DNA from 2 places in the Brevibacillus sp. AF8 genome. Region 1 is predicted to be linked to the other one. Evidence: predicted binding sites of a transcription regulator. Region 1 holds the regulator's gene; the other holds the start of a gene.
The links. The regulator Rex, encoded in region 1, represses fermentation and respiration genes when NADH is low (regulators of the CRP and FNR family bind a similar motif). The targets are predictions, from matches to a motif close to TTGTGAAATATTTCACAA.
Positions count from the first base shown of each region.

Region 2: the regulator Rex is predicted to act here: its motif matches at 3,668-3,685, upstream of KB186_RS25450 (cytochrome ubiquinol oxidase subunit I).

Region 1 is NZ_JAGQDN010000002.1:408,930-416,916, forward strand. It holds gene KB186_RS05175 (tetratricopeptide repeat protein) at 1-313, shown strand, start outside; gene dinG (ATP-dependent DNA helicase DinG) at 405-3,308, shown strand; gene KB186_RS05185 (ComEC/Rec2 family competence protein) at 3,350-4,255, shown strand; gene KB186_RS05190 (redox-sensing transcriptional repressor Rex) at 4,271-4,894, shown strand; gene KB186_RS05195 (amidohydrolase) at 4,911-6,215, shown strand; gene KB186_RS05200 (hypothetical protein) at 6,279-6,458, opposite strand; gene KB186_RS05205 (hypothetical protein) at 6,592-7,293, shown strand; gene KB186_RS05210 (cell wall elongation regulator TseB-like domain-containing protein) at 7,323-7,802, shown strand; gene KB186_RS05215 (hypothetical protein) at 7,954-7,987, shown strand, end outside.
Region 2 is NZ_JAGQDN010000027.1:41,118-49,104, reverse strand. It holds gene cydD (thiol reductant ABC exporter subunit CydD) at 1-1,146, opposite strand, end outside; gene cydB (cytochrome d ubiquinol oxidase subunit II) at 1,146-2,159, opposite strand; gene KB186_RS25450 (cytochrome ubiquinol oxidase subunit I) at 2,149-3,564, opposite strand; gene KB186_RS25445 (hypothetical protein) at 3,956-4,711, opposite strand; gene KB186_RS25440 (sigma-70 family RNA polymerase sigma factor) at 4,701-5,285, opposite strand; gene KB186_RS25435 (hypothetical protein) at 5,414-5,809, shown strand; gene KB186_RS25430 (pentapeptide repeat-containing protein) at 5,879-6,745, opposite strand; gene spoIIP (stage II sporulation protein P) at 6,821-7,987, opposite strand, start outside.

The sequences.
Region 1 (7,987 bases):
ACTAGAGAAAAACCGAGACAATCGCCTCGGACAATCCGGGATGATTTCCGCATACGAAAAGCTGGGGGATACACAAGAAGCAAAACGGTTGGCAAAGTATTTCCTGGAAGACGCTGAGCCATATGTACGTTCGTTAGGGTATTTTCATCTGGGGAGAATCGCGGTTGTGGAAGAAAATTGGCGCCTAGCTGAACAATATTTTCAACGGGCATTGCCATTCGCAGAACAGTTATGGGAAATCCCCATCTATCTGCAATTGTGTGCAAGCAAGCTCGGTCAAACAGAAATGCAAACCGAGCTCGTACAGCCTTAAATGTACAGGAGAGCAGGAATATTTCCCATCGTTGCCGAATGTGAATGGGTGCGGATTGAATGTTTCCGCCCAGGTTACGAGGTGACAACGTTTGAATCGATTACTAGTTGTAGATTTTGAGACGACGGGAAGCCATCCACGCCAAGGGGATAGCATCATTCAGATTGGTGCTGTCGCAATCGATGACGGGCAGATTACCGAGAGTTTTTCCACCCTGATTCATCCGGGCCAGGATATTCCACCGTTTATTACTCAATTAACAGGGATTACCAATGAAATGGTTGCAGATGCTCCTTCCTTGGAAGAAGTGTTTCCAGATTTCTTACGTTTATTGGACGGACGAGCATTTGTAGCACATAATGCAAGCTTTGATCTCCAATTTTTACAAGAAGCCCTGCTGAGCCAGGGCTATTATGCGTTTGACGGCTACGTGCTCGATACAGTGGAGCTATCCCGTGTTCTTTTGCCAATGCAAAATAGCTACAGACTCGGAGAACTGGCGTCTGAGCTGGAAATCGAGCACGATAATCCCCATCAAGCAGATAGTGATGCACTCGCAACGGCGCAGCTGTTTCTCCACTTGCTGGATATTTTAAAGAGACTGCCACTCGTGACGATCCAGCGCCTGCAGATGCTCGTTTCTTCGTTTCGCTCGGATATCGAGGTTCTTTTACGTCAGATCGAGATGGAAAAGCTCATAGAACTGCCAGAGCTGGATGGAACCACAACCGAAACGGATTCCTCAGACATGTGGGATATTTATCGCCAGTTGGCTCTACGGAAGCGCGAAGAAAAATTAACAGCGTCTCTAAAGCGTCCTCATGTCGATGCGACAGTGACTAAAGCGTTTGCCGACCAGCTCGAGGAGGTTTTGGGCGAAAACGGGTACATGCAGGCAAAAATGTCGGGATATCAACGTCGGGATGCTCAGGAAGCAATGATGCATGCCGTTTATGAGGCAATGGAGAATGGCGCCCATTTATTGGTAGAGGCAGGGACAGGTACGGGAAAATCATTAGCCTATCTCTTGCCGGGGATCATTTGGGCTCATTACAATCAGCAACAGCTGGTGGTCAGTACCAATACCATTCAATTGCAGGAACAGCTATTCCATAAGGAAATCGCTACCTTGCAGGAGTCGTTGCCGTTTTCGTTTACGGCTTCGACGCTAAAAGGCAGAGGAAACTACTTATGCTTGCGTAAATTTGAACAAGCCGTAGACGAACCTGTAGAAGGAAGCAGCCAAGAAATGCGCTTGGTCAAAGGACAGATGCTGACGTGGCTCACGCAAACCGTTACCGGTGACGTGGAAGAGCTAAGCATGCCTCCAAGTGGTCAACTGCTGTGGCAACAGGTAAAAAGTGATACGAGCTCTTGTTTGAATCGGGCTTGCCCGTGGTTTAGTCGCTGCTACTATTTCCAGGCGAAGGAACGGGCTCGCGATGTCGATGTCCTCATCGTCAATCACGCCCTATTCATCAGCGACTTGCAAGCGGAAAACAGAATCCTCCCTTCGTATGAAGTTGCTATCGTCGATGAGGCCCATCATTTGGAGGATGCAGCGACACAGCATTTAGGCAAGCAGTTTTCAACCACGCAGCTTCTTTTCTTGTTAGATCGTGCATCGGTTGAGGAGGGTGGGGCTATAGCCCGCTTCGCAGAAGAGCTGCAAAGCTGGATGCCAGCGGTACAAGAAGATGTCGCTGCCAAGCTTTTGGAGCTAAGAAAACAGTCCGCTGCCTTGCGAGAGAAAGCGCAGCAATGGACACAGCTCTTGTATGCATGGGCATCAGATCGTGCGGAGGAGACGACGGACGCTGGTCGTGAGACAGTACGATATCGGATCGAATCGTTTGTAGGTAAACACGAGAAGATACGCAAAGTAACCAAAAAGCTGATTGAAGGGATGACCGCATATGCAGCGGGCATCGAACAGCTTTTGCGAACGACTCCGCAAGAGGAAAAGCCTCCTTTTGCCGTACGCAGTCTACTGACAGATTTATTCGGTCTCATCAAAGACTGGCAGAACGCCGTGGAGCTGCTTCACTTCTTTTTACTTGAGCAGGATGCCGAGTATGTGTATTGGATGGAAGTAGAGTCCCGTACAGCTCGCAAGCAGGTTCATTTGTCAGCGGCACTCTTGAAGGTTGCCGACTCACTGGCAGAACCGCTTTTCGCACAAAAGCGGAGTCTGATTTTGACATCAGCCACTCTGACGGTCAAGAACAGCTTCTCCTACATCAAAAGCCAGTTTGGTCTCGACCAGCTTCCCGAGGAACGAGTGCGTACCTTGTCACTGCCATCGCCGTTTCATTATGAAGAGCAGGGGCTGCTGTTGATTCCATCTGATTTCCCTGCACCAGGCAAAGAGAGTGACCACACGTACTTGGAGGCGGTCATTCAAGGGTGTGTGGACGTCGTACTGGCTTCGAAAGGAAGGACGCTGATCCTGTTTACCTCCCATTCGATGCTTCGACTTGTTTACCAAGCGATGAAAGAACGACTGGGAGAGGCTCCAGAACCGTATACGTTATTCGGTCACGGGATTGATAGCAACAATCGGAGCAAGCTGGTGCGACTGTTCCGAAGCATGGAGAGAAGTGTGCTGCTTGGAACTAGCAGCTTCTGGGAAGGTGTCGATATCCAGGGAGAATGGCTGAGCAGTTTAGTTATTGTTCGCCTTCCGTTTGCTCCGCCGAATCATCCTGTCTATCAAGGAAGGGCAGAGCTTTTGAAGGCAGAAGGAAAAAACGCCTTTATGTCGTTGTCTCTTCCACAAGCCGTTCTACAATTTAAGCAAGGGGTGGGGCGATTAATTCGCCATCACTTGGATAGAGGGGTCGTGATCGTTTTCGACACGCGTGTGGTTGAGTCGAGATATGGACGCTCATTCCTTCAATCTTTGCCGCCATTTCAAATCGAAAGCGGTCCATGGCCAACTCTGCGAGAGCGCATAGAGCCATTCCTTAGTATGCAATCCCTGTCAGATTCATAAAATGAAGCAATAGTCTCATAGGGATTAAGGTGATAAAATAAATGTTATGGAAAAAAGAGTGGCGTTGGTGGATAGTAGTTCTGAGTGTGTTTTTCCTTTGCGCATGCTCGATTGATAGCCATTTGTATTTGCAAGAAGCAGCAGTGAAGATAGATGACCCGTTTGAAACCGAGACAGAACAGGAATTTTCGGGTCTCATAATCACCTACTTCGCACTTCCACAAGGTGAGAGTACGCTTTTGAGAATGCCAGGCGGTAAAACGATGCTGATTGATACGGGTACGTCAGAAGATTGGCCCGTTCTTTCAGCGCGCTTGGCAGAGCTCAAGATTACACGGCTCGATTATGTGGTGTTAACGAACGACCAGCCGGAATATATGGGAGGCTACGCTTCATTGAGCCAACAAGTGCTCATCGATGCTGTCATTTTGCCAAAGCTGATCGCACCATCCATTCGGCATGTCGTGCTGCTTCGCTCCAACCAAAAGCAGATGGAAGCAGAGCAAGGACAAGTACTCACTCTTGACCAAGAAATCTCCATGGAAGTATTGCTTCCGGATGAACCGTTATTTTTATCGCCTCAGAACAATTCTCTTGTTTTTCGATTGACGCACGGTCAACTGCGATTTTTGTTTATGAGTGCCGTGAATGAAAAAGCAGAGGAGCGACTGTTGGAACGGCAAAATGACAAACTGAAGGCGGAAGTGCTAAAGGTAGCCGGTCAGGGAAGCAATCAGGGATCTTCACAACCGTTTCTGACGCAGGTCGATCCTCAGGTCGCCATTATTCAGACAGGCCGATCACGGGATCAAATGAAAGACGGTCAGACGGAGGTCATGGAGCGTTTGGGTGAGTCATGGGCCGAGACATACGTTACCAGCCACGACGGTTCCATTACCATTTTATCGAATGGAAAAGAATATCGGATTTTGAAGCAAAAGAATTAGGGGGGAAGACCGAACGTGGCAAAACACGAAAAGATTTCAGAAGCGGTCGTCCGTCGTTTGCCGATTTATCTGCGTTACCTCAGTTATTTGCAGCAAGTTGAGGTGACCACCGTTTCCTCCCAACAGATGGGCAAGAATCTTGATGTGAATCCTGCCCAAATCAGAAAAGATCTTGCAGCTTTTGGTGATTTTGGAAAAAAGGGAATCGGCTATGATGTCGATTATCTGGTGGAAAAAATACGTGAAATCCTGAAGCTAACGGATGAAATCCGTGTCGCTTTGGTCGGAGCTGGGCATTTGGGCCATGCCATCAGTAACTACAACGCTTATTTGAAAGATAACATGCGGATTGCGGCCATCTTTGACAATAATCCAGAGAAGCAGGGCAAAAAAGTCGCAGGTATACCGATTCAGCCTTTATCAGAGCTGGAAGAGACAATCGTTAAAAAGCAAATCAAGCTGGCGATTATTACGGTACCGGCCCCTGCAGCGCAATCCGTATGTGATCAGTTGACTCAAGCGGGTATCAGGGGGATCTTGAATTTTGCCCCTACGACGATTCGCGCAGGAAAGGATGTTCGCATTCACTATGCGGACGTGACGTCCAACCTGCAAAGCTTGGCCTACTACTTGACATAAGAATGGAGTGTATACTATGAAAAAGACGATCCTCATTCACGCAACAGTCATTACCGTTAACGATACGAATGAAGTCATTTACGATGGTGCCGTAGCATTCGAAGGCAACAAGATTACGTATGTGGGCCCAACTCCTGAGGACCTGTCGGAAGCGGGATACGATGAAGTTATCGATCAAAAAGGAGACTACATACTGCCTGGGTTAATCAACACGCATGGACATGCTGGTATGTCCCTCCTACGTGGTTATGCAGATGATTTGCCGCTACAACAATGGCTGGAAGACAAAATGTGGCCATTGGAGGCGCAATTCACGGGTGACACAGTAAAATGGGGTACCCAACTGTCGCTTATTGAGATGATTCGTACCGGAACTACCACGTTTGTGGATATGTATGACCATATGGATGTTGTGGCGAAGGAAGTCGATGCAGCTGGAATGCGTGCCCGCCTTTGCCGAGGAATGATCGGTCTGTGCTCCGAAGAAGAACGTCAAACAAAGCTGAAGGACGCGACACTTTTTGCAAAAGAATGGCATAATCAGGCAGACGGACGTATTACCGTCATGATGGCACCGCATGCGCCGTATACCTGCTCGCCAGAATTTATTACCCAAATTATCGAAAAAGCTGATGAGTTGTCCTTGCCGCTTCATATCCATATGTCAGAAACCGCTTGGGAAGTCGGTCAAAACGAGAAGGACTACGGACTGCGTCCAGTCGCTCACTTGGAAAAGCTGGGTATGTTCAATCGCCCAACACTCGTCGCGCACGCTGTTCACCTAACGGATGAAGAAATCGACATTTTGGCAAAATACAACGTGAGAGTTTCTCATAATGTAGTCAGCAACTTGAAGCTGGCAAGCGGTGTTGCGCCTGTTCCGAAAATGTTGGCAAAAGGCGTAAGCGTATCGCTCGGTACAGACAGCTCAGCAAGTAACAACAATTTGAATCTGTTCGAAGAATTGAAGCTCGCTGCGATTCTGCACAAAGGTGTGAACAACGATCCAGTAGCAGTTCCAGCAGAGGAAGCGCTTCGCATGGCTACCCGTTATGGCGCAGAAGGGGTATTCCAAGAAGAAACGCTTGGAAGCATTGAAGTAGGCAAGCAAGCTGACTTGATCGTGATGGATAGCCATCAAGCCCATTTCCACCCGGCGCACCAACCGATTTCACACGTGGTGTACGCAGCAAATGGACGAGATGTGAAAGATACGATTGTAGCGGGTAAATTCTTGATGCGTAATCATAAGCTGTTGACCATCGATGAGGAGCGCGCGATTTACGAAGCGAACCGCGTATTCCAAACGTTAAAACGGTAAAAGGCTCCTGTCAGGTGGGGGACAGGAGTAAGGCAGTGCAGGTGTAGGTAGGGGAATTGGATACTACGACGTTCCGTTGTTCATTTTTGCCACAGCTTTTGTCAGGAGATGATGGCGAAAATGAAGAGTGGGTGTGTGCGACCATTGACGCAAGGGAGACGACAATCCTGCCCAGGAGACGCGATATTCCTGTAACAGAAACCCAAGTATGTCAGGAGATGTAGTTTGTTGCGAAGATGTCACGCGCTCACCTCCTCGGGGTGTATGTGTAGTATGACCGCCCGACCTTAAGCTATGATTAGCAACTTTTCCGTGTCGTTCTAAAACCTTCCCGTATAGCATAGGCTAAAGACAAAAATGGGACAGGGGGGACGACATGTACATCCGGCCCAAATTGCTGTGGTGGCTCATTCCTATCCTACTCGGTCTATTTCTCCTGGGGATTGTATTGGGGACAGTAAGTCGATCAGCCAATACAGGCAGCACGGATCCTGCGTCTGCGGTCAGACAAACAACAGGAACGGGGCAGACGACGACGGTAGCGGAGCTTTTGGAGCAGATTACGCAGGACGAGGAACGCTCATTTCTGGTTTACATGAAGGATCAGACCTTACATGGGCGATTTCAAAATGAGCAATTTCAGCTCGCAGGAGAAATCGGTGGCCACCAGCTTGAAATAGCCAGAAAAGATGGGCAGCCAGTTTCGGTTCGAATTGATGGCCAGATACAGGACCATGCTGCACTGCCGTATGCGCTGTTCACCCCGTATGAGCACGCAGTATTGCTCAAGGGAGTTATGCAATCCGTTCGTCCTGAACGCCTTGAAGATACTGCGGGGCAAGGATGGAGTGGATATCGGATTGCGGTTCCACCTGAGAAAGTCTCTTCGTTATTATCGATGTGGCTAGGTCCATCCTTCCCTTTTCATGATTTGACTTCGAATGTAACGAACGGAATGAAAGTCAATTACCAACTATGGTACGAGTCAACTACGGGGCAGCTTCGTCAACTGGAGCTGGATTTGCAAATACAAACGGCAGTTGGAGTGAAGAGAGACCAGCTTCGATTCCGATTGTAATGTCAGCCACGTAAAGGAGTTACTTTGCTGTGTTAGTACGAATTATCCTATCAATCGTTGCCGTCATTTTACTTACGGGAGCTGGGTTCGCCTATCACCTGACGGCTTCTGTAGCAGGGGAACGCAATCAATTTGAGGAAACCGTTCGTCAGTGGGTCCAGGATCGCACAACGATCACGGAGATTGAATCCATTGATGAATATCGAGGCAAGGAGAGCTACGCTGTCGTCATTGGGAAAAATAAGGCGGGGACACAAGTTGTAGCTTGGATGACCGATCAGAAAGTTAGCTTTGATCGAATGGATCTTGCTGTTCCCAAAAAGAATGTAGAAGAGGCGGTTTATAAGTCCTTCCCACAATCAGAGATCACTCATTTGGTTCCTGGTCTCGAAAACGATAAGAAATTTTGGGAAGTCACTGTAAAAGACAAAGACGGTCGTTATCACTACATTCACTATGATCTATTCACGGGCGCTCTGTTAACCTCATACGTGCTCGCGCCAACCTGAGACGCTTGCATACGACAGGCCTTTTCCTTATGGGAGAAGGCCTGTTTGGCATTCCATCCAACATCTGTATAAGAAATTGATATACTCATATGATATACTTTGGATGTTGCTTAGAGAGAAAACGAGAACGATATTTATGGGGGGAGTAGCCGTGCAGTTGAAAAAGAGCGCAATAGGATTATCTT
Region 2 (7,987 bases), on a different contig from region 1:
AAGGGTTGATTTTCCTGCCCCGCTCGCCCCTACAATGCCCACTCTTCTCATGTTGCTGCCCAGTTCCGCAGATATCTCACCCAGTACCTGTCTGCCATCCTCACCGACGACCCGAATATCGGACAAGGTAATCGTTCCATTCCATACATCTTTCAGAGACGTCTGACTATCTGATGCTTGTGGTTCCGCCTTATGATCATCAGTGGCGGCATGATCGATAATGGAACGAATCGTCCCCAGCGCTTCCTTTCCATCCAATGAGGCGTGGTAATCCGATCCAAGCATCCGTACTGGCAAAAAGTACTCCGGTGCAAGAATCAGGATGACCAATGCCGTTTCAAAGCCAAAGCTCCCTTCAATCAGCCGCAATCCAAGACCAACCGCCACAAACGCGACAGACAGCATGCTAAAGAAGTCGAGTGCCAAAGAAGACAAGAAAGCCACGCGCAACGTGCGCATCGTAGCGGATCGATATTGATCGCTCACTCTTCCTACAGTCTCCCCATGGTCTTTGCTGCGTCCCAAAAACCGGAGCGTCGCAAGCCCGCGAAGTGAATCGGTGAAATGATGGGACAGCATTCGATACGAACGCCATTGCTTGTCTGCCTGTTTACGCGCCGCCAGACCGAGAACGATAAAAAATCCGATGAGAACAGGCATCGTCACCGTCAGGATCAGTCCAGAAATAACATCTTGCGTGTAGACAAATGCCAGAAGCGGAAACGTAACAAAAACCATATCCAGCGTACGCGGAACAGACAACTCCAGGTAGGTACGTACACGATCTACACCTTCCAAGACAAGCGTAACAAGCTTTCCGCTTCCTTCACTGGCTGCAAAACGTGGACCACGCTCGAACAATCGGGATAAAACTCGCCCTTGCAAAGACTCACTGGAGGCTTCAGCAAAACGACCAGCGATTTTCTTTTGCAGCCAAACGATGGTATGACGAGCGGCTATCATGACCAAAAACAGGGCAAGCGACTGATACGCCATATGAACCGCTTGACCTTCAAACAAGATCGAGATCGACTTCGCCAAAAACACTGCCTGACCGATAATCGCCGCACTTTGCAGGAGGGAAAGACCGGCTAGCAGCAGCATAACCGGTCGGATTCCTTGTAATCGGAACAATTCCTTGTCCATTAATACTCCAAATGATCCTTTTCAGTGACTCGTTTGTGGAAAACGAAGTAGCTCCAAACCTGATAGGCTAGCACGAACGGTAAAAGCACTGCTGCAACAATGGTCATTGCTTTTAACGTGTATGGACTCGAAGCTGCATTATAAAGGGTCAAATCAAACGCGCTATCAATCGTGCTGACCATCACCCGTGGGAACAAACCGATAAACATCGAGACGAATGTCAACAGGATCATCGCGCCTGTCATCCCGAAAGCCCAACCTTCCCTGCCTTGTCTCAGGTAGTGACGAGCCAGTACAAAGGCGATAACACCTAAGAGTGTGGCTGCTGTCAACAATACACCCTGACGTTCAAACAGATCGGTTACCTTGAATGTCCACCCTACAAGCACTGCCATGAGAACCGCTTGCACAGGCAACAGCTTTGCTGCCAGTACACGTGATTTTTCACGCAGCTCGCCCACAGTGCGCAACGAGATAAAGTTCAGACCGTGTAGCAAGCATAATCCCGTGACTGTCACACCTGCCCACAACGAGTATCCATTCACAATATCAGAGAAGCCCGCAGTCATTTCCATATTTTGATCAATCGGCACACCCTTCACCAGGCTGGCAAACACCATTCCAAACAACATCGGCGGTACAAAGCTTCCAATCAGAATCGCTGCGTCCCACGTCTTTTTCCAAGCCTCGCCTTTCCCTTTGCCTCTAAATTCAAATGCTACCCCTCGCCCAATCAACGCAAGCAGAATTAGCGTAAGCACGAGATAATAGCCGCTAAACATCGTGGAATACCACTCTGGGAACGCTGCGAACATCGCACCAGCGGCTGTAATCAGCCACACTTCATTGGCATCCCAGAACGGGCCAATCGTATTGATCAGAACCCGGGTTTGCAAATCATTTCGTGAGAGCAGGCGCGTCGCCATGCCGACACCAAAGTCGAAGCCTTCGAGAAAGAAAAATCCGGTAAACAGAACGGCAATGAGCAGGAACCACAGTTCATTAAGCCCCATAACGTTCACTCCTTACACGATCAAATGGATCTTGAAGCTGTACATTCTCTACTTCCTCATGACTATCCAATTCCGGCCCTTTTTTGGCCACACGAGCAAACAGATAAGCCAAGAGGCACAGCAGGATAAGATAAATCGTCGTGAAGGCGATGAGAGAGAACCATACCGCTCCTGTGCTAATGCTTGGGGAAACCGAATCTTCAACACGCAACAGCCCGAATACCGTCCATGGCTGACGACCTACCTCCGTCATGATCCACCCAGCCGAGTTTGCGATGAATGGCAACGAGATACCCGCAACCATCAACTGCATGAACCGCTTGTTTGGCTGTTCCAGCTTTTTGCGCAAAGCGAGATATGCCCCGTACAAAGCCAGCAAAATCATGGCACTACCGCCCGCTACCATGATGCGGAAGCTCCAGAAGGTCGTCCGAACTGGGGGAATATAGTTTCCTGGACCGTAAGTTTTCTCATACTCCGCCTGCAACTCCAACATGCCCGGGACAGAACCTGAAAGTGAGTTGTACGTCAGAACACTAAGCAAATATGGAATTTTTATTTCAAAGCCGTTTTCTTGTTTTTCTGGATCAATCGTTGCAAAAACCGTCCAAGGAGCCGGGTCCGCGCTTGTTTCCCACAGCCCTTCGCTCGCTGCCATTTTCATCGGTTGGGTAGCAACCAAATATTGTGCCTGACCATGACCGAATTGAGCAATCGCAAGCGAGGAAATCAATGCTACCACGATCGCAATTTTGAAAGATTGCGCAAAGAATGTAACGTCTTGTTTTTTCAATAGCTTCCAAGCACTGATACCTGCTACCAGAAAGGCTCCTGTCGCAAATGCCGCAAATACGGTATGCGGGAATTCATATAGTAATTGTCCATTGGTAAGAAGAGCGAAGAAATCGACCATCTCTGCTCGTCCGTTATTGATTGCGAAGCCGACTGGCTGCTGCATGAACGAGTTGGCTGCAAGAATCCAAAGAGCCGAAAGAATCGTTCCAATGGATACGAGCCAAATACATGCGAGATGCACACCTTTGGACAAGCGATCCCAACCGAATACCCATAGTCCAATAAAAGTCGATTCGAGGAAGAATGCCAAGAGAGCCTCAATCGCTAGCGGTGTTCCAAATACGTCGCCGACGAATCGTGAGAAATCTGACCAGTTCATCCCAAATTGGAACTCCTGCATAATCCCTGTCACAATCCCGACAGCAAAATTTATGAGCAAAAAGGTTCCCCAAAACTTGGCCATTTTTTTGTACAAGTCATTCTTTTTTACCACATACATCGTTTCCATAATGGCTACTAATAAGGACAGCCCGATGGAAATCGGCACAAAAACAAAATGAAAGATCGTTGTTATCGCAAATTGAAGTCGTCCCAAATCCACTATATCCATGTACAAGATCCCTTTCTATTCGCGTTTTGGCCTTTATGTACCGGAATTATACCAGTGGGGAAATCCGCATTTATTACGGCTTTGTGAAAAATATCACAAATATATGTGAAAAAATTCACAAATAATTCTCTCTCCTGTAACCCCCTTTTCGCATTCACCTTCGTGAGAGAGTTTTTTGTTTTACCCTGTATATTTCCGGTCATGTGTAATTGTAGCAGGACTTTTGACCCTAGAGGGTGTCCGATTCGTTACATGATTTTTAACACTCTGTGACGGCAGATACAAAAATGGGCCCCGTTACAAGGCCCATCTTGAGTGGAATACCCAGATGATCCCCGACCTCGAAAAATCGAAGTCGGTGTGCCTGGGTACGTGGTTAAGTGACAACTGCTTATTTTTTGACGGATTTCGTTGACAAGGATTCGATGATGTTGCCGATAGTCGCAGCATCGAAGCTCTTCTCTGCCATCTGATACAACTCGTACGTGAATCCTTCATGTTCCCAAATCACGATCCCGTTGGCGAAATACACCTTTTTCCCGCCAATGGTTTCGATCTTGACACCCTCTGTCGTGCTGATGCCGTTTTCGCCACCGGTTGAAATCAGCAAGGAAATAAACTCTTTCTCTTTTTTATACTGAACTTCTACCATATGCTCGCCTTGAACGACCGCGTTCACATAGGAATAATGCTCTGATAACCATGTCGGTGCGGGAAAGTCCATTTTGCTGGCTGCGCGTGCTTCTTCCAATGTCATCTGTGGGGGGGCCTTGGGTTCTACAGGTATCTCGATTACTTGGGAATTGGACTGAGTAGCAGGCTGTTCTTTATCGTATTGGGTAATTTCCATGTTCCCGACCTGAAAGCGTGCCAAGATCGTCTGGAGCATTTCTTGGGCAAACGATGTAGTCGAAAATGCGCCTAAAAGGCAAACAACAGCAACAGCACTAACTGAGACAGCTTTCCATTTATTCGTTTTCATAGAGATCCCGTCCTTTTTCCTATCATGTAATTGTATGTTTCCTGATTCCAATTTGAATTTCAGCCGATTGTATATGCTGGCTTTTGGAGTGGCGTCATCTAATTCCAGATCAGTAAGCAAGTCGGTGAGTTCACGAAAATCGTTTAGATCATGCTCACTCTTCATAGCGGAAGCCCCCTTTTTGCAATTCCATTTGCAGCTTTTTCAAGCATCTGTAGAGAACGACGCCAATATTTGAACCACTGACACCAAGAAGTTCTGCAATTTCCGCGTTTTTAAGACCAGCCGCATATTTCATGGCGATGATATTGCGTTCCTTGTCACTCAGCTTGGCCAGTGCTTGAAATAAGGCTTGATGATTATCGTCGCGGATCACAATGTCCTCCGGTGACGACTTCGGCAAGACCAGATTCAGAATCGAATCCAATGAAAAGCTGATCCTTTTCTTCTGTAAGCGAAAGTAATCTGTTACTGCATTTCTGGCGATCGCAAACAACCAAACCTCAAAGTTTGATTTATCCGGCGAGAAGCTGCTGTATTTTGAAATCACCATTTCAAACACATGACTGCATATTTCTTCCGCTGTGTAGTGATTATTGATACGATAGCAAATATATTTGTAGACGCGCTTATAGTACGCACCATAAATTTGAGTAAAAGTTTCGGTCGACATGCTTTCCGCTTGCTTTTCGTGTTCTTCTTTATGGCAGATGCCTGTGTTCACTTGGGCAATCTCCAATTACTTCCCCTCCCTTCTGGATGGAATAAACAAATTGCGCAATTTGTTTGGTTGTGAGCCTCACGCTAGTTAATACGGCAAAAGTAGAATTGTATTAACAACCATTTTTAAAGAACGGAGGAAATGACATGTGGACACCCTATGAAGAAATAAGGAAGCATCCCGCTGATTTTCGAGTAAAATATCGATTTTACTCGGAAAATGAAGGCGGCAGAAAGGTGACACCGTTTCAAGGCTATCGAAGTGATTTTTCTTACGAGGGAGATGACATAAGCCTAACAGGCATCTTTGCCATCCATCCTGAATTTGAAGATGATCACGGAGAAATCATTTTAGATAACACAAGCCCTGTTCCTACAGAAGGAACTGCACGCATGCGGATTCTTTTCCCCCAGATGCGTAAAGAGGTCCACACAAAAAGAATGGAGCTTGGGGTGATCGGATATTTTATGGAAGGTTCGAGAAGAGTAGGAGTAGTCGAAGTAATAGAAATAGTTGGGTTGCATTCCAATCCAGACTCGTAATCTTGGAGGGAACCATATAACTTGAGAAAAAGCAGGCTGTCAACGAATGACACCCTGCTTTTGATTCTTTTATTTAGCCCAGTGCGGCGGACGCGTAAACAACGGTGGCAGCTTGGTGCTGGCATCACCCTTCGCCGCGTTGAGCTGAACCTGCGTGAGAAACAACGTTTCCGTCAAGTTCGCTCCGCTCACATCTGTATCGCGAAAATCTGCACCAATGAGGTCGGCTCCCCGCAAATCCGCTCCTCTCAGATCAGCAGCAATCAAATAAGCCCCGCGTAATTGGGTGCCTCGTAAATCAGCGCCTTTGAGCTTGGCACCAATGAGATCAGCTCCTCGACCATAGGATTTTCCTTGCTTGCCCCCTTTGTACTTGGTAACCGCGTCCTTGCGTACCAATTCACTTGTCTGTAGCAATAGTTCATTTACTTTTGCTCGATGAAGTGCGATGTCCAGCTTCAGGATATCCTCAGGACTCTGATCCGTCAGGCGCTGCGTCTCCTCCATTGCTTCCTTCAATGCAGGATGGAGCGGCTCGGCAGCTTGCTTGGTCAACGCATCCGTTATATACCAGAGCAGCTCGTGAAGCTGCCACATGATCGGAAATACTTCGTACATTTGCTTCGCTGATCCGGGTTCTTTCCGCCAATCTTGACCGCCATAAGTGACTTGAGACACCTTTTGACCAGCTCCAAAGCAATCGTAGACCGTACAACCGCGAAAGCCGATGTCTCTCAGCTTTGTGTGAACACCGCACCGGAAGTCTGCCTGTAAGTTACTACAGGGCTTGCCTGCGTCTTTATTGATGGCAAAGTCAGAGGAAGCAGCAAAAGGCAATGCCACACAGCACAAGCCAAAGCAGCTTTCACAGTCACCTTGAAGATGACTGAGACTGTTATCGTAAGTCGATTGTATGTGTTCTTGATGCGTAGCCATATAAATGATCCTCCCGGAAAAAAACACGATTCTCTCGCGCGTGGCGATAAGAATCGTGCTACTTTTATTAACCGTTTAATTGAATGCGATTTGAGATTCGATCAGGTAATTCCCGAAAACTTCGGCAAAGGCTTCTGCTGTATTATAGCCTTCTTCCAAGGTGTTGTTCGTACCGCCGAATTCCAAAAGCAGGGCGCCCTCGGAAATGGACTGATTGTACACCCCGTTTCCTTGATTTGAACCTTTCAGGATAATCCCCCGCGACAATCCGGGATAAGAGGCTTCCAGACGGGCGTTCAGCTCTTCCGCCAGCTTTTTGTTCGCCAGATGGTTCGGGTTCGCTGTTCCGATTACAAACAGCATCCGGGAATAGGTTTTGCCATTGATCGTGATCGCTACCTTGCTGCGTGGCTCATCACTGTCCCGATGAATATCGAAAATGTACTGCAAGTGCGGACTGGTTGCAGCCGCTGCCGCTACCGCCTTGTACGACTCGGTATAAGACATCGAGTAGCTTTTATTTTGTTCCCTCAATCTCTGAGCGAAATCGTCCTGGCTCGCCATTGCCGAAATGCCTCTTGCTTGGAGTAGTTCGCCCAGCCGTTTCCCAACAAGCGTGATGTTAATCTCTGGATCATCTACCGAGCTCCCTTGTTGGTTCCGTGCAACATTTCGCCAAGACTCACGGTTATGGGTGTGATAGATATACACTTTCTCGTTTCCAATCATCCCACTGTTGTACTCGTACGTTGCTCCTGTCGGTGGCAGAGTACCAGCTGGTTGAATCTTCTCTACGATCCACCCCGCGATGTAGGCGGTCGAATTGTCTGCCAGTCTGATGAGGTACCAGTCTCCTACTGTTTGCACAACCGGGAATACTTGTCCGGGTTGAACATTTCCAATTATGGCATGTTCGGTTGAGGGACCGTTGCGGATATTGGAATCAGGATTTTTGACACGAACCTGTAGTTCTTGTACAGAGGGCGGCGGTGTTGTTGGCAAAGTCGCTGGTACCCCCGGTGTTGAACTCGGCAGTGATGGAGCTGTCCCCGTCTGTTCCATTGGTTTGAAAATATAGGCATAGGTACCGTTGAAGTTGATGGTATACCAACCATTTGCATATCCGTAATGGTTGATCGTCATCCCGCCATGAATTTGACCAATGACGGTACCAAGAATATCTGGCTGCGCATAAACTTCATAGCCTTCCGTCAATACGATTGTCCCTTGTTCGAATCCACT